DNA from 2 places in the Sporofaciens sp. SGI.106 genome. Region 2 is predicted to be linked to the other one. Evidence: a T-box and tRNA genes for the amino acid it is inferred to sense, from the RefSeq annotation. Region 2 holds a T-box; the other holds one or more tRNA genes.
The links. A T-box is a leader RNA that pairs with one kind of tRNA and senses whether it is charged. The one in region 2 lies ahead of proS (proline--tRNA ligase), so its partner is inferred to be a tRNA-Pro.

Region 1 (11,368 bases), on a different contig from region 2:
GAAACAGAAAAGAGATATCATTAAAAGCCCGTTTTCATGGTTATTTACGATCAAGGGCCTGTCTTTTGACAACTTTGTAAAAGCATTTACTCAGATGGATTTTCTGAATGCATTTAAGAATTCTCTGATTGTAACCGTTTCTGCAACTGTGCTGGTAACATTACTTGCAGCAATGCTTGCTTACTACATTGTAAGACATAATAATAAAATATCTAAAATTACATTTGCACTGATGGTAGCATCCATGATTATCCCGTTCCAGGCAATCATGATCCCTCTGGTAAGTATTTACGGAGGTATGCTGAATGTGCTGAATCACAGACTGACACTGATTTTTATGCATACTGGCTTTTCCATGGCTATGTCTGTGTTCATGTTCCACGGATTTATAAAAGGAAATGTTCCAATCGCGCTGGAAGAGGCGGCATATATTGATGGATGTACACATTCACAGACATTTTTCAGAATTGTGCTGCCATTGTTAAAACCGATTATTTCAACGATGGTAATTCTGAATTCACTGGCATTCTGGAATGACTTCCTGTTGCCGTCACTGGTACTGACAGATAAGAAGCTTCTGACATTGCCGCTTTCTACTTATAGTTTTTACGGTACATATTCTGCAGATTATGGTACGATCATGGCCGGACTTTTACTGTGCGTAATACCAATACTGATTCTGTATGTTGTGCTTCAGAAACAGATTATCGGCGGTGTTGTTGCAGGTGCGGTAAAATAAAGATCATAAGGAGGGGATTCCAACCCTCCTTTGGCTGATTTGAGAAAAGGATGCAGTAGATATGAAAGATATGATACATTTAAAAGCACCGGGAAATTGGATAAATGACCCGAATGGATTTATTTATTATAACGGAAATTATCATCTGTTTTATCAGCATTTCCCGTATGCTCCAAGATGGGGAACCATGCATTGGGGTCATGCGGTGAGCAAAGATCTGGTTAACTGGGAGCATAAAGGAATTGCACTTTTTCCGACAAAATATGAAGATCAGAACGGATGTTTTTCGGGTAGTGCGCTGGAGCATGATGGACACATGTATATTTATTTTACAGGAGTTCATTATAATAAACCGGATCCGGATGATATACATCTGTGTCTGGATGATAAGTTTGAGTCTTCCCAGTTGATGATGGTATCGGATGATGGTTTTCAGTTTGACAATTTTAACGGGAAAAAGCTAATTATTCCCCCGATTACAGATAAAAAAATCGGAGACAGGGCACACACCAGAGATCCGAAAGTATGGCGTGGGAAAGATGCCTGGTATATGGTGCTGGGCAGTAAGTCTGAAACCGGGAATGGAAAACTGCTCTTCTTCAAAAGTGAAGATCTCTCCGAATGGACAATGGTGAACAGTGTCGAAAAAGAAGGATTGGGAAATATGTGGGAATGCCCGGACTATTTTGAGACAGAAGGTGGTAAAGTACTTTTGTTCTCACCGATGGGATTTATCAATGACGGAAAACGCTATGCAGAACAATCCATTTGTATGAATGTAGCGTTTGATGAGGAAACCTGTACGATGAACCTGTCGGGAGAATATCAGTTTCTGGATTATGGGCAGGATCTGTACGCGCCTCAGAGTACGCTGGATGAGGAAGGAAGACGAACGGTTATTGCCTGGATGCGTATGCCGGAAGCGGTAGACGGAAAATGGAATGGCATGTTCTGCATTCCAAGAGTTGTAGAAGTGGAGGACGGACACATTTACTTCCGTCCCCATCCGAATGTGGGAAGACAGTTCTGTCGTCGTATAGAATCTCCTCAGGAAGCAGGAAAAGCGGGATATAGAGTGAGTTTTGATCTGAAAGATGGAGAAACTGTAAACATCGGAGGTTATAAAATCTTCAGAAAAGGGGATCGGATCTGCACGGACAGAAGCGAAGTATTCTGTGACTGTGGCAATTACAGGATGCAGTTTTTCACTCCGGAAGTAAAAGAGGGATATAGCCTGGATGTTTATGTGGACGATAATCTGATTGAAGTATTTGTAAATAATGGAGAGTATGTTATCAGCAATATTGTCTATGGATTGAAAAAAGAAATTTTTGCAGAATGTATGGTGGAAATATTTACAATAGAATAACCGGCAAATCGCGGTTGTTTATGAGGAGGCAGCATGAAGATATTTGATGTAGTGGCGTTAGGTGAACTGTTGATTGATTTTACAGAAAATGGAGAAAGCATACAGGGAAATCCTCTACTGGAAGCAAATCCTGGAGGAGCACCCTGCAATGTACTGGCAATGCTGAATAATCTGGGCAGGAAAACGGCATTTATCGGAAAGGTGGGAAAGGATTCCTTCGGGCAGATGCTCACGAAAACGGTCAGGGAAAGTGGAACAGATGTGACTAATCTGGTAGTGGATGAAAAGGTACATACAACACTTGCATTTGTGCATACATTGCCCGATGGAGATCGTGATTTCAGTTTTTACCGAAATCCGGGAGCGGACATGATGCTTAGAAAAGAAGAGGTCAGAGAAGAAGTCATTAGAGAAGGGAAGATATTTCATTTTGGAACACTTTCTTCTACTCATGAGGGAGTGCGTGAGGCAACCAGGTATGCGATAGATGTGGCAAAGGAACAGGGACTTCTCATTTCCTTTGATCCCAATTTGCGGGAGCCATTGTGGGAAACTCTGGAGGATGCGAGAAGGGAAATAGAATATGGACTTTCCAAATGCGATATTCTGAAAATATCAGATAACGAACTGGAATTTATGACGGGAACACGGGATTATTCTGAGGGCGTGCAAATTCTTCGGGAGCGCTATAAAATTTCCCTGATACTGGTTACGTTGGGGAAAGAAGGAAGCAGGGCATATTATAAAGATAAAATGGCAGCGGCTCCTTCATTTCCACAGAAAAACACGATTGAGACAACGGGAGCCGGAGATACATTTGAAGGGTGTGCTTTGAACTATATTCTGGAACATGGGCTGGAGGATCTGACGGAAGAGAATTTGAAAGAAATGCTTATTTTTGCAAATGCAGGAGCATCGATTATTACAACCAGGAAGGGCGCGTTAAAGGTAATGCCCACAGTTGAGGAAATCAGAGCATTAATAGAGGAGAGAAAGTAAAGATTAATAAAACAGCAGGAGGATAAATATACCAATGTCAGGAACAGAAGAAATTTTTCAACAAAGATTAGAAAGGCACCATGATGAATTAAGATGGCTGTATATGGAATTATATCAAAATGGGGATATGTTTGCGGAGTTATGTGACCAGATGTATGAGTATTACCGGAAACGCAGACAGCAGCTTAAGAAAAGAGACAGAGTCCGTGAAAATCATCCTGACTGGTTCCGCAAGAATGATATGCTGGGAATGATGCTGTATATTGATAATTTTGCGGGGAATCTGAAAGGAGTTCAGAAAAAACTGTCCTATCTTGAAAAATGTAATGTAAATTGTATTCATTTGATGCCGTTTCTGGATTCTCCAAAGGGGCGTTCTGACGGAGGCTACGCTGTGGCAGATTTTCGTAAAGTCCGGCCGGATCTGGGCACTATGGATGAACTGGCAGAACTGGCAGATGACTGTCATGAACGAGGAATGAATCTGTGCATGGATTTTGTTATGAACCATACCTCGGAGGATCATGAGTGGGCAGTCCGCGCCAGACGGGGCGAGGGAGAATACATGAGCAGGTATTTTTTCTACGATAATTACGAAATCCCCAGACGATATGAGGAAACCGTGCCTCAGGTATTTCCCACCACGGCACCGGGCAATTTTACGTATCTGCAGGATGCGGGGCATTATGTTATGACTACATTTTATCCCTATCAGTGGGATCTGAACTACAGCAATCCGCGCGTTTTTAATGAGATGATGTATAATTTCCTCTATTTTGCAAACCAGGGCATGGATGTTATCCGAATCGATGCAGTTCCTTATATCTGGAAGGAAATGGGAACATGCTGCAGGAATCTCCCACAGGTTCACAACATTGTACGTATGATGCGCATGATAGGAGAGATTGTCTGTCCGGGTGTCGTCCTTTTAGGAGAAGTGGTTATGGAGCCGGAAAAGGTTGCCCCGTACTTCGGAACGGTGGAGAAGCCGGAATGTCATATGCTTTATAATGTGACAACAATGGCTACTACCTGGAACTGTGTGGCGATGGAAGATATCAGACTTTTGAAAAAACAGATGGACATTGTGAACAGCCTGCCCCGGGAGTATACTTTCTTAAATTATCTGCGCTGTCATGATGACATAGGATGGGGACTGGATTATCCGGCCCTCAGGCAGTGGGGAATGCAGGAGGTACCTCATAAGAGATTCCTGAACGATTATTTCACAGGCAGGATTGCAGGCAGTGTGAGCCGGGGAGAGCTGTATAATGATGATCCTGTAACTCAGGATGCAAGATTCTGCGGAACAACAGCATCCATGTGTGGTGTGGAAAGCGCCGGATTTGAGGGCGATTCGAAAAAGATGGAGAATGCGATCCGTGCGGATATCATGCTTCATGCATGTATGCTGGCACAGTCAGGTATTCCGATGTTGTACAGTGGAGATGAAATCGGTCAGGTCAACGATTACTCATACAAAGATGATCCCGATAAATGCGTCGATTCCCGTTATATTCACCGCGGAAAATTCCACTGGGAGCTGGCAGAAAAGTGTGAAGAGGAAGGCAGTGTGCAGGAGAGTATTTTCGGAGCGCTTGATAAACTTGAGAAAATACGCCGGAGGGAATCTGTCTTCGATGCATCGGCTAACGTATATACTTATGATGTTCACGATGATGCTGTCCTTTGTATTATGAGAGAAAAGGATGGTGAAAGATTCTTTGGAATCTTTAATTTCAGCGCCGGGGAGAGAACGGCGTGGATGAAAGAAGAAGGCGCTTATGTGGACCTTATGACAGGGAAGGAAATCAAGGTTGAGAATCCTGTGGTGCCGGGACATGGCTTTTACTGGATAAAAAGTAAATAACAATAAAAAGGACTATCAGTATTATGATAGTCCTTTTTTAGTCGGGGTAACAGGATTCGAACCTGCGACCTCACGGCCCCCAGCCGTGCGCTCTAACCAAACTGAGCCATACCCCGATGGGTCTATTATATACGAAATGTGTCGAAGAATGCAATAGAAAAATAAAATATATGAAATCTACACATTATTTATCCTATTATATTCCATCTTGTGTTAAAATAAACCTAAATCTATGCTTATAAGAAAAATATGTATGAATTCTTATGTGGAAGGAGTATGGTATATGAAAGCAATTGTAGTAGGACCAAGAGGAAAGATGGGAAAGCTGATTACTCAGATTGCAGCATCCAGAGATGATATGGAACTGGTGGCAGGCGTGGCGCCAAAAGGCAGAGATTACATAGGAAAAGATCTGGGACAGGCAGCGCTTGTAGGATACGACCTTGGGGTTCCGGTGGTAGATGATCTGGAATCTGTGATCGATCAGTGCGATGTAATCATTGACTTTTCTACCAGAGAGATGGCTATGGAGGTTCTGAAGATGGCTATCGCCCATAAGAAGGCGCTGGTATGTGGAACGACAGGATTTTCACCGGAGGAATTTCAGAAATTCAGAGATGCGGCGAATGAGATACCAATGCTGTACGCTGCCAATACTTCCAAACTGGTGAATATTATGAATAAGCTTCTGGAGATTGTGACAAAGGCTGTGGGTGATGAGGCGGATATTGAGATTCTGGAGATGCATGACCAGTGGAAGAAGGATGCGCCAAGCGGTACATCCAGAGAAATGGGAGAGATTATGGCTCATGCCATGGGAAAAGAACTTTCTGACATTGCAGTTTACGGAAGAGAGGGAGAGTGTCCGAGACAGAAAGGAACGATTGGTTATCATTCCCTGAGAGCGGGTAATATTCCAAGCAGTCACAGTGTGTATTTTGGATTTATGGGTGAACGTCTGGAGATTACCCATCATTCTTATAACTGGGAATGTTTTGCAAGAGGAGCATGTGACTGTGCGGCCTATCTGGAGGGAAAAGGACCGGGATTTTATACCATCCAGGATGTATTGAATTTATAGTTCTTATATGATGACGAGATAAATTAATAAGGAAAGGAAAACAATTATGAAAAAAAGAGTGGTAGTAGCATTGGGACATCGGGCATTAGGCACAACACTGCCGGAACAGAAGGAGGCGGTTAAGCGGTCTGCCAAATCTATCGCAGATCTGATTGAGGAAGGATATCAGGTGGTTATTACTCACAGTAATGCACCACAGGTGGGTATGATCCATACTGCAATGAATGAGTTTGGTAAGGTTCATCAGGATTATACGGCAGCACCTATGTCGGTATGTTCTGCGATGAGCCAGGGATATATTGGATATGACCTGCAGAATGCAATCAGAGAAGAACTTCTGGATCGTGGTATTTTCCGTACAGTAAGTACAATTCTTACTCAGGTGACGGTGGATCCTTATGATGAAGCCTTTTATACACCGACTAAAGTCCTGGGACGATATATGTCTGCCGAGGAGGCTAATCAGGAGCGTAAGAAAGGAAATTATGTGGTTGAGGAGCCTGGTAAGGGCTTCCGTCGTGTCGTGTCTGCACCGAATCCGGTGAATATTGTAGAAATAGAAGCAATCCGTGCACTGGTTGAGGCTGATCAGATAGTAATTGCCTGTGGCGGAGGTGGTATTCCGGTTCTTGTCCAGGATAATCATCTGAAGGGAGCCAGTGCTGTTATAGAAAAGGATCTGGCAGCCGGAAAGCTTGCAGAGGAGATTAATGCAGATGAACTGATTATTCTGACCAGTGTGGAGAAGGTATGCATTAATCTTGGAAAGCCGGATGAAGCTAAACTTGGAGAGATTACGGTGGAGCAGGCAAAACAGTATATGGAGGAAGGCCATTTTGGCATATATAATATGCTTCCCAAATTCCGTGCGTCCGTGGAATTTATAGAGAAACGGGAGGGAAGGAGTGCACTGATCACTTCCTTTGATAAGCTGAAAGAGGGTATCAAAGGGAAGACCGGAACGGTAATCCGTTAGGGAAAGTATATTTTTGCAAAGTCGGGGAATACTGGAACATGTGCATGTTGTGCATATCATGAGAAGGAGGAACCGATTTTATGAAAGCAAGAGTGAACGATGGATGTATCTCATGCGGAGCCTGTGTGGAAATGTGTCCGGAGGTATTCCGTTTTAATGACGACGGGGTTGCAGAGGCATATGCCGGTGTGTCTGCAGAGGATGAAGAATCTGCAGTGGAAGCGAGAGATAACTGTCCGGTGTCAGTGATTGATATTGAAGAATAGACAGAACAAAGGTGACGGGTCTGGCATATAATGCAGTAAGAGGTGGTAGTATGAAACTGAGTGAGTTTCAGGATAAAGAAGTAATTAACACCTGTGACTGCAAAAAGCTGGGTTCCGTCACCGATTTGATTTTTGATGAATGCAAGGGATGTATTGAGGCAATTATCATTCCCAAATCAGGAAAATGGTGCTGTCTGTTTGGTGAGGGCGGGGAATATATTATTCCCTTTTCCTGTATTAGAAAAATAGGTCCGGATATTATTCTTGTTGAAATTCATGAAGAGGATGGAAAGTAAACGTAAAAGTGACGCATATGGGTACAAATGCTTTGACAACAGGCTTTTTGAACGATATACTATATATAAATATAGAAGTCCATTTGATTGTGGATTAAGATACAGGGCCGCTCTCGGAGCGGACAGAGGAAAGGATGGAGACTAAGATGAAATGCCCATATTGCAGCCACCCGGATACCAGAGTAATCGATTCCAGACCCGCAGAGGATGGTAATTCCATTCGAAGAAGACGTTCCTGTGATGTCTGTGGAAAGCGGTTCACGACCTACGAGAAGGTTGAGACAATTCCTCTTACAATTATTAAGAAGGACAATACGAGAGAACAGTATAACAGAGATAAGATTGAGAATGGTGTGATCCGTGCATGTTATAAACGTCCGGTTCCAACAGGCGAGATTCAGAAGGCTGTGGAGCGTATTGAGACAAAGATTTTCAGGCTGGAGGAGAAGGAAATTCCCAGCAGTACCATTGGGGAAATAGTGATGGACGAATTGAAGAATCTGGATGAAGTTGCCTATGTAAGGTTCGCCTCTGTGTATCGGGAATTCAAAGATGTCAGTACATTTATGGCAGAGATTAAGAAGATGATGGACAGATAGATTTCAGACTGAAAGCGCAACAAAAGTGTAAATGTGAAAATGCTGTGAATGTGCAGAAGTTAATTGCGAAGAAAACTGGAAAGTGCTAATATAAGGGAAGAAGCAGGTATGCTTCTTCTTTTTCAGTTATAGATTTTGAAATAGTTTTATGGCTTTTTAATGGTTGGTTGTAGATAGGGTGAATATAAATGAGGAATTATAAATTAACGATTGCTTATGACGGCAGCCGCTATCAGGGATGGCAGCGGCAGGCAACTACTGACAATACGATTCAGCATATTCTGGAATGGAGTATTGGCCGGCTGGTAGGATATCGGGTTCAGGTGGATGGCTCGGGAAGAACGGACAGTGGTGTTCATGCCAGAGGACAGGTGGCAAATGTGAAGCTTTCCAAGCTTTATGATGTAGATGATCTGAAAGATGCTTTGAACCGGTGTCTGCCGGAGGATATCCGTATCCTGCAGGTGGAGCTGGTGAGGAGTAATTTCCATGCACGTAAGAGTGCAAAGGGCAAGAAGTATGAATATTATATTGACTGCAGGGAAAAACCGGACGTATTTTCCAGGAGATATTGCTATCATTATCCGGCGGAGCTGGATATTGAAGCTATGAGGGATGCGGTAAAATATCTGATTGGAGTAAAAGATTTTTCTGCATTTACTGATAATAAAGAAACGAATGACACGGTACGTAGAATTTATAATATTAAGATTGTAAAATCCGGAGATAAAATTCGTATTACTTATTATGGTTCCGGATTTTTGTACCACATGGTGCGGATTATGACCGGAACACTGATTGAGATAGGAGCCGGGAAGCGGGATGCGTCCAAGCTTCCGGTGGTGATTGCTTCTGAGGACAGAAGTCTGGCAGGATTTCTGGCGCCTGCACGGGGGTTGTTCCTTAGGAAAGTTTATTATTAGAGGAAGATTACAGAATTATTTGGAGGATGAGTGATGAAGTTTATTTCATGGAATGTAAATGGAATCCGTGCCTGTGTGCAGAAGGGATTTATGGATTTCTTTAATGAGGCGGATGCGGATATCTTCTGTTTGCAGGAGACGAAGATGCAGGAGGGACAGCTTACACTGGATACTCCGGGGTATCATCAGTATTGGAATTATGCAGTGAGGAAGGGGTATTCCGGAACAGCAATATTTTCAAAAGAGGAGCCTGTTAAGGTGACATATGGTATGGGTATAGAAGAACATGATCAGGAAGGACGGGTGATTACCCTGGAATTTCCGGAGTATTATTTTATTACGGTGTATACTCCGAATTCTCAGAACGAGCTGGCAAGGCTGCCGTATCGCATGCGGTGGGAACAGGATTTTCTGTCTTATCTGAAGAAACTGGAAGAGACAAAACCGGTGATATTCTGTGGAGACCTGAACGTGGCTCATAAAGAGATTGATCTGAAGAATCCAAAGACGAATCGGAAAAATGCAGGATTTACAGATGAAGAAAGAGAAAAATTCAGTACACTTCTGGATGCAGGGTTTGTGGATACATTTCGTTATTTTTATCCGGATCAGGAGGGGATTTATTCCTGGTGGTCATACCGTTTCAGTGCACGGGCAAAGAATGCGGGGTGGCGTATTGACTATTTCTGTGTGTCTGAATGCCTGAAAGATAGATTGAAAGATGCGAAAATTCTGACGGATGTGATGGGGTCTGACCATTGTCCGGTTGTATTAGAGATGGAGTAAATATGGTATGAGGATTGAGAGGGAACAGGCGATAGCGCTTGCCATTGATTATCAGGAACGGCTGGTGCCGGTGATGGACAGGAAGACGGAGCTGATAGAAAATTCCGGTATTTTGCTTGCAGGACTCCGGGAATTGGGAGTTCCGATAGTAGTAACTCAGCAATATACGAAAGGGCTGGGAAAGACGGTCCAGGAGATTGTGGAAGCTATTGGAAGCCCGGAGTATGTGGAGAAAATCCGGTTCAGTGCGTGTGATGTAGTAGAGGAAAAGATTCACGCGAAGAAGTATGTGATCGTCTGTGGCGTGGAGGCGCATATCTGTGTGCTTCAGACGGTGATTGATCTGAAGTCTGCAGGATATATTCCGGTGCTGGTGACAGACTGTATTTCCAGCAGAAAGGCATTTGACCGGGAGATGGCAGTGCAGCGTGCAATACAGGAAGGAGCAGTAGTGACTACCTGTGAGGCTTTATTATTTGAGCTTCTGGGAGAAGCGGGAACGGCAGAAAGTAAGAAGATTCAAAGGCTGGTGAAATAAGGGATTGGAGGCTGCCCGAATTGAAAGAACAAAAAATGGATAGAGGTATTCTTTTCAGGACAGTAACTGTGTTCATAGTCTGCCTGTTGCTTTCTTCAGGATTTGCATATTATATTGTGCAGTTTAATGTGCAGGAGAAAAAGGCACAGGCTCAATATACGGCTGAGTCTTCCATAAGAAGGGTGGAAGCACAGATTAATAACTATCTGGTAGTATCTGACATATTGAAGAGCTTTGTGGAAAACGGATATGAGATGAGTAGCAGAGATTTCGGAATTATGTCTGAACGTATGATGGATAATGAAGGGGTAATAGAGGCAATTGAGTATGCCCGGGATGGGATTATATCAGATGCATATCCAATAGAAGGGAATAAAGAAGCCATTGGCCTGAATCTGATGGAAAACCCTGCAAGAGAAAAAGAAGCTACTCTTGCTGCGACAAGCGGACAATATACGATTGCCGGACCTTTTGAACTGGCGCAGGGAGGAATGGGTGCGCTTTTACTCGATCCAATCTATGTGAAAGATGAGAGTGGAACGGAACAATTCTGGGGATTTTCTGTTCTGGTTCTGAATTGGGATGCCTTCCTTGAAGAAGTTCATCTGGAAAAAATGGAAAGTTCCGGTTACCATTATCAGATTTGGCATGTCAGTCCTTCTACAGAAGAGAAAGTGATCATAGCCCAGTGCGAAGAACAGGAAATGAATCAGGCTCTTCAGGTAGTGTGTGAAGTACCTAATGATACCTGGTATTTTGAAATTATGCCGGAGGAAGGCTGGATTACTTCCAGGCAAATGGTAATGAGTGTTGTGGGGATTATTTTGATCTCCCTGTTAATAGCTATGGGTTATTGGCAGTATGCTTTCAGGCAATATCAGGAAAAGATACATAAAGAAGAACTTGAAAAAGCGGCAGCCGAGGCA
Region 2 (11,368 bases):
TTCTTTTGCCTCTTCTTTCTTCGTGGTATCGCGGATATCGAGAACTTCAACCTTAACCGTTTTTGTTCCAAACTGTATCTCAATGATATCTCCTGTTTTCACTTTTACTGACGCCTTGGCGACCGTGCCATTTACCAGAACGCGCCCTGCATCACAGGCCTCGTTCGCCACTGTCCGCCGCTTGATCAGACGGGACACCTTCAAAAATTTGTCCAACCTCATGTTCTTCCTCCCAGTAAAAATAGATTGCGCTTTCACGCAATCTATTTCTCATCTGCACATCTGAATTTTTAACAAAACTCTTAACCGTTAATTGCATCCTTTAAAGCTTTTCCTGCTTTGAATCTTGGTGCTTTACATGCTTCGATCTGCATTGTCTCTCCTGTCTGCGGATTTCTTCCTTCTCTTGCAGCTCTCTCACTTACTTCAAATGTTCCGAAGCCTACGATCTGCACCTTATCGCCCTTTTTCAGTTCTTCAGTAATAACATCAACGAATGCCTTTAAAGCTTTCTCAGAATCTTTCTTAGACAGCTCTGCCTGCTCAGCAACTGCAGCTATTAACTCTGTTTTATTCATGGGTTTCTCCTCCTCTTGTTCTATGTCAGAACCTTCTTCTACAAAAATTACCAAAAGCCCTTTCTGTTGGGCTTTACGCATAGTGCGTCTCCATATAATTTATACATAGTTTCACACCGTTTGTCAAGCATAACGCCGAAAATCCCTGTATTTTCAAGGGATTTTCGGCGTTTTTCCACCACGTCACACAGTTCGACGCCTGTTATAACATTTTGTCAATCATGGCAAGAACTTCTTTGCCAAGTTTTTCTGATTTTTCATCTGCATCTGCCAGAGATGTTCCTTTGATTCCGTAATAGAATTTTACCTTCGGCTCTGTTCCTGATGGTCTTACGCAAAGCCATGCATCGTCTGTCAACTCATAGTACAGAACATTGGAATTCGGCAGACCGGTCTCTGTTACTTCTCCTGTCTCCAGATCTTTGATGGTATTAGCCTGGTAATCTCTTGCTTTCAGCACTTTATATCCGCCAACCTCTGTCGGTGGGTTCTTGCGCAGGGTCTCCAGGATTTCCTGAATCTTCTGAAGTCCTTCGATTCCTTTCAGAGTGATAGACTGGATATCATCTTTGTAATATCCGTATTTATCATACATGTCTACCATTGCATCCCAAAGGGTCTTACCCTGGGTCTTATAATATGCAGCAGCTTCACACAGTGCCATAGTTGCAACGATTGCATCCTTATCTCTTGCATGAGTTCCGATCAGGCATCCGTAGCTTTCCTCAAATCCGAAGAGGTACTGTCCCTTACCGCTTGTCTCAAAGCCAAGGATCTGCTGTCCGATAAACTTGAATCCGGTCAGAACCTCAATGAGTCCCACGCCATATCCTTTTGCGATAGCATCTGCCAGGTTGGATGTAACGATTGTCTTAATCAGATATCCATCCTCCGGAAGTTTGCCGTCTCTTGCCAGGCGCTGTCCGATCTCATAATCTGCCAGCAGACATCCGGACATATTACCGGTCAGCACTTTATATTCACCTGATTTTGCATCTTTAACATACACACCAAGACGGTCTGCATCCGGGTCTGTTGCCAGAACCAGGTCTGCATCCACTTCTTTTGCCAGCTTAAGTCCCAGCGTAAATGCTTCTGCCGCCTCCGGGTTCGGATAGGAAACGGTAGGGAACTCTCCATCCGGAAGTTCCTGCTCTTTTACAACATATACATTCTCAAAGCCCAGTTCCTTCAGCACACGTCTTGCAGGAATATTACCGGTTCCATGCAGCGGACTGTACACGATCTTCAGTTCTTTTCCAACTGCATCAATGGCATCCTGATGAATCACCTGTTTCTTCAGCTCTGCAATATAACTGTCATCAATATCTGCTCCGATGGATATGTACACACCTGCTGCTTTGGCATCCTCAAGACTCATAGTCTTAACTGTATTATAATCCGTTACTGCCTTCACTTCATCCATGATTCCTTTATCATGAGGAGGTGTGATCTGTGCGCCATCTTCCCAGTATACTTTATATCCATTATATTCCGGCGGATTATGGCTTGCTGTAATATTGATACCTGCAATACATCCCAGCTTGCGAACTGCAAATGACAGTTCCGGTGTCGGACGGAGCGCATCAAAAACATATGCTTTGATTCCATTTGCTCCAAGGCAGAGTGCAGCCTCATCTGCAAATTCCGGAGACATACGGCGGGAATCGTAAGCGATCGCAACACCCTTATCCTGCATTCCCTTCTTCATAATGTAGTTGGCAAGTCCCTGTGTCGCCTTGCGAACCGTATAGATGTTCAGACGATTAGTTCCTGCCCCGATAATTCCTCTCAGACCGGCTGTACCAAACTCCAGATCTTTGTAAAACCGTTCTTTAATTTCATTGTCATCCTCTTTGATTGCCTGCAGCTCTGCTTTTGTATCTGCATCAAAGTAAGGATTGGACAGCCATTCCTCGTACATTTCACGATATTCCATTCTAAACTACCTCCTGTATATTCCGGGCTGTGTATCCAACACACTTGAAGCCTCTGATTAGTATATATTATACACCACTCCCCTACAAATGAAAAGCAAATATCTGCTCGAGAAAGTATCTTTTTTCCTCCGTCTGCATAATGGATACCTTTAATTTTTCTACATTTTTTACCGGTATCCATGCCTTATTGGAACGATAATACGAATCTGCAATTTTCCAGAATTTCTCCGGATAGGCAAATCTCAGCATCAGATATTCCATTTCTTCATCCGATAAAGGACGGACCGCACAATAGGCATTCAGGATACAGTCTCCCAGCTTTACATTCCACTCGTGCTTTTCCATTGCTTTTCGCAGGAAATAATACAGATCCTCCGCCTGGATCCCCCGCCGGAAATGTTCGAAGTTCGTGGTCGCCAGTCCATCCGGTGTCACCAGTATGTTATGATAGTTGTAATCCCCATGGGTAAGACAGTTTTCTTTCAGGCTTCGTGCATAAAGTTCCTCATAACCGGAATCTGCTATCCTTGTCAGAGACGCATCCGCCCACTCATACATGCTGTCAAAACATTGAAGAAAGGCTAATTCAAATTCTCCCTTTGCTGTTCTCGAACGTATATAGCGGCGCACTTTCTTGAGTTCCCGGTTATGGCTGGTGTACTCATCCCGCAGATGAACGGCATCCGGCACATATTCCTCCAGCTCCAGCTTCATTTTCTGATGAAGCCCTGCAAGATTCTTCGCACTTTCCTGAAGTTCCCGGCTCTTACGGATATCACACTCCCGTCCCCGGAACCAGTATTTCAGCACATAGGGAACCCCTTCTTCCGAGACACTGACGTATTCTCCCTCCCGGTTTGGCAGAAACTGATCTACCCGCTCATAGCCCTGCCCCTGCAAATGTGCATACAATTTATAAAGAGCAGGGATTCGTTTCTTCGACATACCCGCTTCCCGAAGCAGCAACAATCCCTCTTCCGTATCACAAAAAAATGCACCCCTGGTTTTCCGGGTGCTTTTCACATTGATCTGATACTCTTCCAGTATCTTTAATTCATAATCCTGCATATTCATCCCCTGCACCTTACACTTACATGTTCTTTTCAATGTATGTGGGTGCAGGGGAATTTATGCTTCTTTTCATCTTGGAAGGAGACGAAACTCCTTCCATTCCCGCGCAAGGCGGAGAAGGTTTTCTTTTTCATTCAGTTCCGGGTTATCCAGAACCTGTTCCAGAAGCCAGTGAAGAACTTCTCCCATCTCTTTTCCCGGTTTCATGCCGTCCTCGATCAGATCTCTTCCCGTGACAGCAAGATCCCTCAGAGAAACACACTGATTCTGTCTTAAGATATCCTCATATATAATGCGGACATCCTCGATATTCTGAAGCTTTTCTTCCCGTCGATACATACTCTGTGCCAGCATATCTGCTCTTCGCACTTCCAGATACAGCGGAAACAATTCTTCACCGATCCGATTCATCGCCCGGCGGACATTTACCGGAGTCGCCGGCATACGATAATCGTGATAATATACTAATTTCGTCACTTTATGCAGGGTGTCATTATCAAATTTCAGCCTTCGGAGCACTGATTTTGCAATCTCTTCACTCCTTATGGCATGCTTTTTAAAATGCGCAACGCCCTCTTCATCCATGGTTTTCAGATCAGGTTTGCCCATATCGTGGAGCAGCATGGTAAGCCGAAGCACCTTATCCGGACGAATCTGCATGAGAGCATGAAGTGTATGCTCTCCTACGCTGTAAATATGATGCGGGGTTTCCTGCTCTGTTTCCATCAGGCGATCAAATTCCGGAAGAAATTCCTTTGTAACTCCAAGGTTATAAGCTTCTCTGAGCAGATCCGGTCTCGGTGATACCAGCATCTTCACAAGCTCCGTCTGAATCCGCTCGGCACTGATATTCTGAAGAGTAGGTGCGAGTCTTCGCATCCCCTCTCTGGTCTCTTCCTCAATAGAAAAACCGAGCTGGGCGGCAAAACGCACACCCCTCAAAATCCGAAGCGCATCTTCCGAGAAGCGCTCTGTCGCACATCCGACACAGCGGATGACTCCCGCCTTCAGATCTTCTATTCCTCCGAAAATATCTACAAGCCCGTCTTTTTCATTATACGCCATAGCGTTAATGGTAAAATCCCGGCGAAGCAGATCTTCCTTCAGGCTTCTGGTAAAGGTCACTTCCTTCGGATGGCGGCTGTCTTCATATTCGCCGTCCACCCGGTAGGTCGTTACCTCGAATCCTTCTCCGTCCAGGAGCACTGTAACTGTACCATGTTCGATTCCGGTATCAAAGGTTCTGGAAAACAGCGCCTTTGTCTCCTGCGGCATAGCTGACGTGGTAATATCCCAGTCCTCCGGGCTTCTTCCCAGTATGGAATCCCGGACACATCCGCCCACCGCATAGGCCTCGTAACCGTGATCCTGCAGAGTCTGAATAATTCTGTTTACTTTTTCCGGCAGCTGAATCTGCATTAGTATGATTTACCCCAGTATGCCATGTGCTTAGCCGGTTTTCCACACCAGATACACTTGTCGGAAATCATCTCTTCATCCTCGATCAGACATCTGGTTGCAGCACCGCCTGTCACGTATTTTACTTCACCTTCGCATTCCGGATCTCCACACCAGCATGCTTTTACAAATCCACGGTTTGCTTTGAACTTCTCAACCATTTCATCCATAGTAACCGCTGTATCAATATGATTATTCAGGAACTCTTCTGCTCTGTTGTACATATCCTGCTGGATTGTCTCCAGGATATCACGAAGCTTTGTTGCGATCTCATCCAGAGATACCACGATCTTCTCACGATTATCACGACGCACAACAATAACCTGATTGTTCTCAATATCCTTCGGTCCGATCTCGATACGGGTAGGAATACCAAGGATCTCCTGCTCGGAGAATTTCCATCCCGGGCTCTTATCAGAATCATCGATTTTCACTCTGTATCCTGCTTTTTTAAGCTCATCCAGAAGTGCAAATGCTCTGTCGAGCACGCCTTCTTTATGCTGTGCGATCGGGATAATGCGGCATTCTACAGGTGCAACATGCGGAGGCAGTACCAGACCGTCGTCATCACCGTGAACCATGATCAGTCCACCGATACTTCTGGTTGACCATCCCCATGATGTCTCATAACAGCTGTGAGGCTGGTTGTTCTTATCAATATACTGAATACCAAATGCATCCGGGAATCCATTTCCGAAGAAATGGCTGGTTGCAGACTGAAGTGCCTTACCATCATGCATCAGTGCCTCGATGGTGTAAGTATCCTGCGCACCTGCAAATTTCTCATGCTCAGCTTTTCTTCCTGATACGAAAGGCATAGCCAGTGTCTCTCTGTAGCAGTCCTCATATACATGCCACATCTGGATCGTTCTTTCTTCTGCCTCTTCATAGGTTGCATGCAGTGTATGACCTTCCTGCCACAGGAATTCTCTGGAACGAAGGAATGGTCTTGTTGTCTTCTCCCAGCGAAGTACGGAATTCCACTGGTTCCATACTTTCGGCAGGTCTCTGTATGAACGAACCGTCTTAGACCACAAGTCACAGAACAAAGTCTCTGATGTAGGACGGATACACATTCTTTCCTGTAATCTCTCCATACCACCGTGAGTTACCCATGCAACTTCCGGAGCAAATCCTTCGATATGATCTGCTTCTTTCTCAAGAAGAGATTCCGGAATCAGTGTCGGCAGATATACGTTCTCGACGCCTGTTTCTTTAAAACGTCTGTCCAGGTCAGCCTGAATCAGTTCCCAGATTGCATATCCATTCGGAAGATAATTCAGACATCCTTTTACGCTTGAGTAATCACACAGCTTTGCTTCACGGACAACATCCGTATACCACTGTGCAAAGTTTTCATCACGTGGTGTGATATTTTTGACTAATTTTTCCTTTGCCATGTTCTTTTCTCCTTTTCTTTTCTGGCAGGGCCCTTGCCCCACGATTATTTGCCGGGAGTTTTGTGCCTCATATGTTCTATGAAAAACATTTTCTTACAGAACAAAAAACGCCGGGCTCTTCGCTCCCTAAAAAAGGGACCGAAAAACTCGGCGGTACCACCCTAGTTAACTGCGACCCTCTCGCAGTTCTCTCTCATCACCGTTAACGCCAGTGCTACGCTTCACTTTCGCAAAGAGGCTCCAGGGTAGGTTCACTGCACATCCATACAAGAATCTCTCAGCCTGCGGACTCTCTCTCTGTGGAATATCCGATGCAACTACTATTCCCTTTCATCGCCAGACCCGCGTTCTGCAACCATCATTGCCGGCGGGTTATTCGGTTAACTGCCATTCTACTTGAAATCCCAATATTTGTCAAGGGTTAGTATACTAGCGTATCAAAATATATATAAAGAACATCAGATAGGACAGCAGGAACAGTGCTCCTTCTCCCTTGCGGATCTCGCGTTTACTGATAGCTGCCACATAGACAATACTGCTTGCGGCAATTAAAATCAGTGTGTCATATACCGCTGTCACCTCCAGAGTAATCGGTGTGATCGTCGAAGACACACCCAGAATCAGGAGAATATTGAAGATATTGGAACCGACTACATTACCTACAGCCAGGTCATTCTCCCCTTTTCCTGCCGCCACAACCGAAGTCACCAGTTCCGGAAGTGATGTTCCCAGAGCAACTATGGTAAGACCGATAAAGGTCTGACTCAGTCCAAAAGTCGCAGCAATGGACGAAGCGCTGTCTACTACCAGATCGCCTCCCAAAGCGATTCCTGCAATTCCCCCCACGATATACAGCGCACTCTTCACCGGACTCATTACCTTATACTCTTCTTCCGTTTCCTGCATCTCTTCCCTGGCTCGAAGCGCTGTCTTTACCGACGCATACAGGAAGATAGCAAATAAAATCAAAAATAAAATTCCTGCTGCCCTGCCCAGACAGAAACTTTCCGTACCATTTATTACCTTCATGATCGAAAAGTCAGAATCCAACAGGAGCAGGATCACGGTAATGAAAATAGAAAATGGAAATTCCTTTTTCAAAAGAGACCATTGTGCCTGCACCGGATTCACCAGCGCACAGCAGCCCAGCACCACCAGCAGGTTGAACATATTGGAACCCAGCACATTACTGACTGCCAGATCATTCTTGCCACTCAAAGCCGCAGTCACACTGACCGAAAGCTCCGGAAGGCTGGTTCCAAATGCCACTACCGTAAGTCCTATGATAATTGAAGGCACTTTCAGGATTTTTGCCACACTGGAGCTTCCGTCAACAAAGAAGTCGGCTCCCTTAATTAATAATACAAATCCCAAAAACAGCAACAGATAATCCATATCTCCATCCTCTTTCCATTGACACTTATTTGTTTCCTGTGGTTAAATATAATGATACCAGGGTCAAAAGGGCTAAGCCCACATGAGCTTGCTCATAAGCGGGTGAAAGTCCTTGGGACCCGCCCCCGATATGAGCATAAAAGTGGGATAATAATCCCGCGATATGCGAATGTCGGGCAGGATTGTGGGAGTGCAAAGCACGGAACAATCCGTAGGTATCATAGCCCAGGGCTTTTGACCCCAACATCCTAAAATCCAGTAATTACATTACATACGTTACAATAATAATTGTGAAAAAGATAGAAGTCAAGGAGATTTTATGAAATCAAAGACACCTCATATTTTATATGAAGACAAAGAAATAATTGTGTGTCAGAAGCCCCACGGACTGGCCACCCAGAGCCGTCGTCCCGGCACGCCTGACCTGGAGCATATACTGCTCTGTCATCTGGCCGAACAGGCCCGTTCCAAAAACAAATCCAGTTCCGAAAGCAAAGCTTCTTTCGGAAATAAGCCGCCATATCTGGCTGTCATCCACCGGTTGGATCAGCCTGTAGCCGGGATCCTTGTTTTTGCCAGGACACCTGCCGCTGCCAGATCTCTGAACCATCAACTTCAGCAGGAAGGCTTTGGCAAGCACTATCTTGCCCTGGTACACGGAAAGCCTGCCGCACCGGAAGGCACTCTCGAGGATTATATGGTAAAGGATGGCCGCACCAACACTTCCCGCATCTGCAGCAAGGATACTCCGGGCGCAAAATCCGCCCGTCTTCACTACCGTCCGGCATCCGCGGAGCTTCAAAATCATATGAACTCCATCCATGCCTGTACCGTTCATGGTCCCAAAGACGACACTAATGACGACACCTGGCTGGAAGTCATTCTGGACACCGGACGCCATCACCAGATTCGGGTACAGCTTGCAAATATGGGATGTCCCATTGTCGGCGACACCAAATATAATCCCGCCTCCCGACCGGAAGACGATCATAAAACGCTGATGCTCATTGCTTACAAACTTAGCTTCCGGCATCCGAAGACCGGGGAAGTGATGGAATTCGAAATATAAGAATAGATTGCACATTGTCGCATAAAAGGGGGCTGTTACAAAATAGATGAGTAGTCATCTATGGAGTAGCGCCCCTTTTACGTGGGAAAATTACTTTTTTTACATCCAACACGTATGTTTAGGAGTTCCTTACGTGGAAAATCCCATTTTCTTTTATCTGACACGTAGTTTTAAGCATTCTCTACGTGGCGAATTAGTAAAAATGCTGATTCCCGCGTAGACTTTCAAAAAAACTACGTGTCGAATTAGTAAAAGGGTATTTTCCCGCGTAGACTTTCGAAAAAACTACGTGTCGAATTAGTAAAAGGGTATTTTCCCGCGTAGACTTTCGAAAAAACTATGTGGAGAATTAGAAAAAGGGTATTTTCCCGCGTAAATAATAAAAAAATAAGGGGAGCATATCACAACCGGCTAATCCGTTATGATATGCCCCTTCTTCTCTCAATTAACTGCCACTTCTATGCCTCTGCCAGATCTGCAGCCGTTCCTTCTTTCAGTGCTTCTTCGTATTTCTTAAGAATCACATTCTGAATACGTTCCCGCGTGTCGGAATTAATCGGATGTGCAATATCACGATATTCTCCATCCAATGCCTTTTTACTCGGCATTGCGATGAATAGTCCTTTTTCCCCTTCTATGACCTTAATGTCATGTACTACAAACTCTTCATCCATAGTAATGGACACAACCGCCTTTAATTTTCCTTCTTTTGCCACTTTACGCACGCGTACATCTGTAATCTGCATTCGCTTAAGCCCCTTTCTTTACTGCACCCTTTATTGTGCATACCTCTCGTTTTTCTCGACCACTATTTTTATACCGTTCTCTCCTACGTGGCGCGTATTTGCCCTGATCGTATCACGACTCTCCACAATGCAATTTTCTATGTATGCATTGTCCCCTATGTAGACATCGTTCAGAATAATAGAATTCTTAATCACACAATTATTGCCCACGAAGGTTTTCTTAAACAGAATAGAATTCTCCACGGTTCCGTTAATAATACTTCCACTTGCAATAAGGCTGTTCTTTACAACTGCGCCCGGATTATATTTTGCCGGAGGCAGATCACTTACCTTTGAGTAAATACTCGGATGTCCCTTGAAGAAATAATTCCTTACTTCCGGTTTCAGAAAATCCATGTTGGTTCTGTAATACGCATCCACCGTAGCGATATTGCTCCAGTAGTCCTTTATCTTATAACCGTATATCTTCTTCAAATTCCTGTAACGGATTAAGATATCAGTTACAAAATCATACCTGTCTTCTTCTGCACAATGCTCGATCAGATCGATCAGCTGGCGTCTCCTGATTACATAAATGCCGGTGGAAATGGTGTTGGATGTTGCCACCATCGGTTTTTCCTCAAACTCCAGGATCCGCATATCCTCGTTCATCTTCACTGTACCGAATCTGCTTGCATCCTCATACGGATCCAGATCCCGGCACACCACCGTAATATCTGCTTTCTTTTCAATATGGTACTCCAGTACCTTGTTGTAATCCATTTTATAAACTGCATCGCCTGATGTGATGATCACATAAGGCTCATGACATCTTTTCAGAAAATCCAGATTCTGGTATATGGCATCTGCCGTTCCTCTGTACCAGTATCCGTTATCATAAGTGATGGTCGGCGTAAATACATACAGACCACCCTGTTTTCTTCCGAAATCCCACCACTTGGAAGAATTCAGGTGCTCATTCAGGGAACGGGCATTGTACTGAGTCAGCACTGCTACTTTCTGGATATGGGAATTGGACATATTGCTCAACGCAAAGTCAATGGCTCTGTAGCTTCCTGCCACCGGCATTGCCGCCACTGCTCTCTTATGCGTAAGTTCCTTCATCTTATTGCTGTTGCCACCCGCCAAAATAAGTCCTACTGCTCTCATACTCGTTCACCTGCCTTTATCAATGTCTCTCCGCTTTCCAGTATTCCATTCGGGTAATCCTCCCGGGATGTCACACCGCTAACGGCAGTATTCTTTCCAATCTGAACTCCTTCCGGTATGACAGAATTCTCTCCTATTGTCACAAGTCCGAAGGAATAAATATCCGGCTTCATCCTGTTTGGCACATCCGCGCCGGTTCCCAGCGTAACATTCGCGCCAAGAGTTACATTTTCCGCGATGATTGCCTTATCAATAATGCAGCCATTTCCGATCTCAACATCTTTCATAATAATAGAGTCACGCACCACTGCTCCCTCACCGATGCTTACTCCTGATCCGATCACACAGTTATGTACTTCTCCGTAAATCTCTGCTCCGTCTCCGATAATACTTCTCTCAATTACCGATTTGTCAGAGATATATTGCGGAGGAATAATGTCGCTGTTAGTATATATTTTCCAGAATTCCTCATATAAATTGAACTCAGGAATAATATCGATCAGTTCCATGTTCGCTTCCCAGTAAGAACCGAGTGTACCTACATCCTTCCAGTATCCGTTGT

Region 1: it encodes a tRNA-Pro, which carries the amino acid that the T-box ahead of proS (proline--tRNA ligase) is inferred to sense. The anticodon was not compared.

Annotation. Positions count from the first base shown of each region.
Region 1 is NZ_JBNPMZ010000004.1:196,844-208,211, reverse strand. It holds gene ACQRCC_RS05150 (carbohydrate ABC transporter permease) at 1-739, shown strand, start outside; gene ACQRCC_RS05145 (glycoside hydrolase family 32 protein) at 801-2,108, shown strand; gene ACQRCC_RS05140 (carbohydrate kinase family protein) at 2,142-3,107, shown strand; gene ACQRCC_RS05135 (amylosucrase) at 3,142-4,977, shown strand; tRNA gene ACQRCC_RS05130 (tRNA-Pro) at 5,019-5,093, opposite strand; gene dapB (4-hydroxy-tetrahydrodipicolinate reductase) at 5,261-6,058, shown strand; gene arcC (carbamate kinase) at 6,105-7,034, shown strand; gene ACQRCC_RS05115 (ferredoxin) at 7,115-7,300, shown strand; gene ACQRCC_RS05110 (PRC-barrel domain-containing protein) at 7,351-7,596, shown strand; gene nrdR (transcriptional regulator NrdR) at 7,743-8,195, shown strand; gene truA (tRNA pseudouridine(38-40) synthase TruA) at 8,384-9,118, shown strand; gene xth (exodeoxyribonuclease III) at 9,152-9,904, shown strand; gene ACQRCC_RS05090 (isochorismatase family protein) at 9,912-10,442, shown strand; gene ACQRCC_RS05085 (response regulator) at 10,463-11,368, shown strand, end outside.
Region 2 is NZ_JBNPMZ010000015.1:40,710-52,077, reverse strand. It holds gene ACQRCC_RS11240 (RNA-binding S4 domain-containing protein) at 1-222, opposite strand, end outside; gene ACQRCC_RS11235 (HU family DNA-binding protein) at 303-578, opposite strand; gene ACQRCC_RS11230 (phospho-sugar mutase) at 781-2,517, opposite strand; gene ACQRCC_RS11225 (CotS family spore coat protein) at 2,600-3,586, opposite strand; gene ACQRCC_RS11220 (CCA tRNA nucleotidyltransferase) at 3,659-5,008, opposite strand; gene proS (proline--tRNA ligase) at 5,008-6,447, opposite strand; T-box leader at 6,578-6,790, opposite strand; gene ACQRCC_RS11210 (calcium/sodium antiporter) at 6,877-7,842, opposite strand; gene ACQRCC_RS11205 (RluA family pseudouridine synthase) at 8,162-8,911, shown strand; gene spoVG (septation regulator SpoVG) at 9,370-9,657, opposite strand; gene glgD (glucose-1-phosphate adenylyltransferase subunit GlgD) at 9,688-10,806, opposite strand; gene ACQRCC_RS11190 (glucose-1-phosphate adenylyltransferase) at 10,803-11,368, opposite strand, start outside.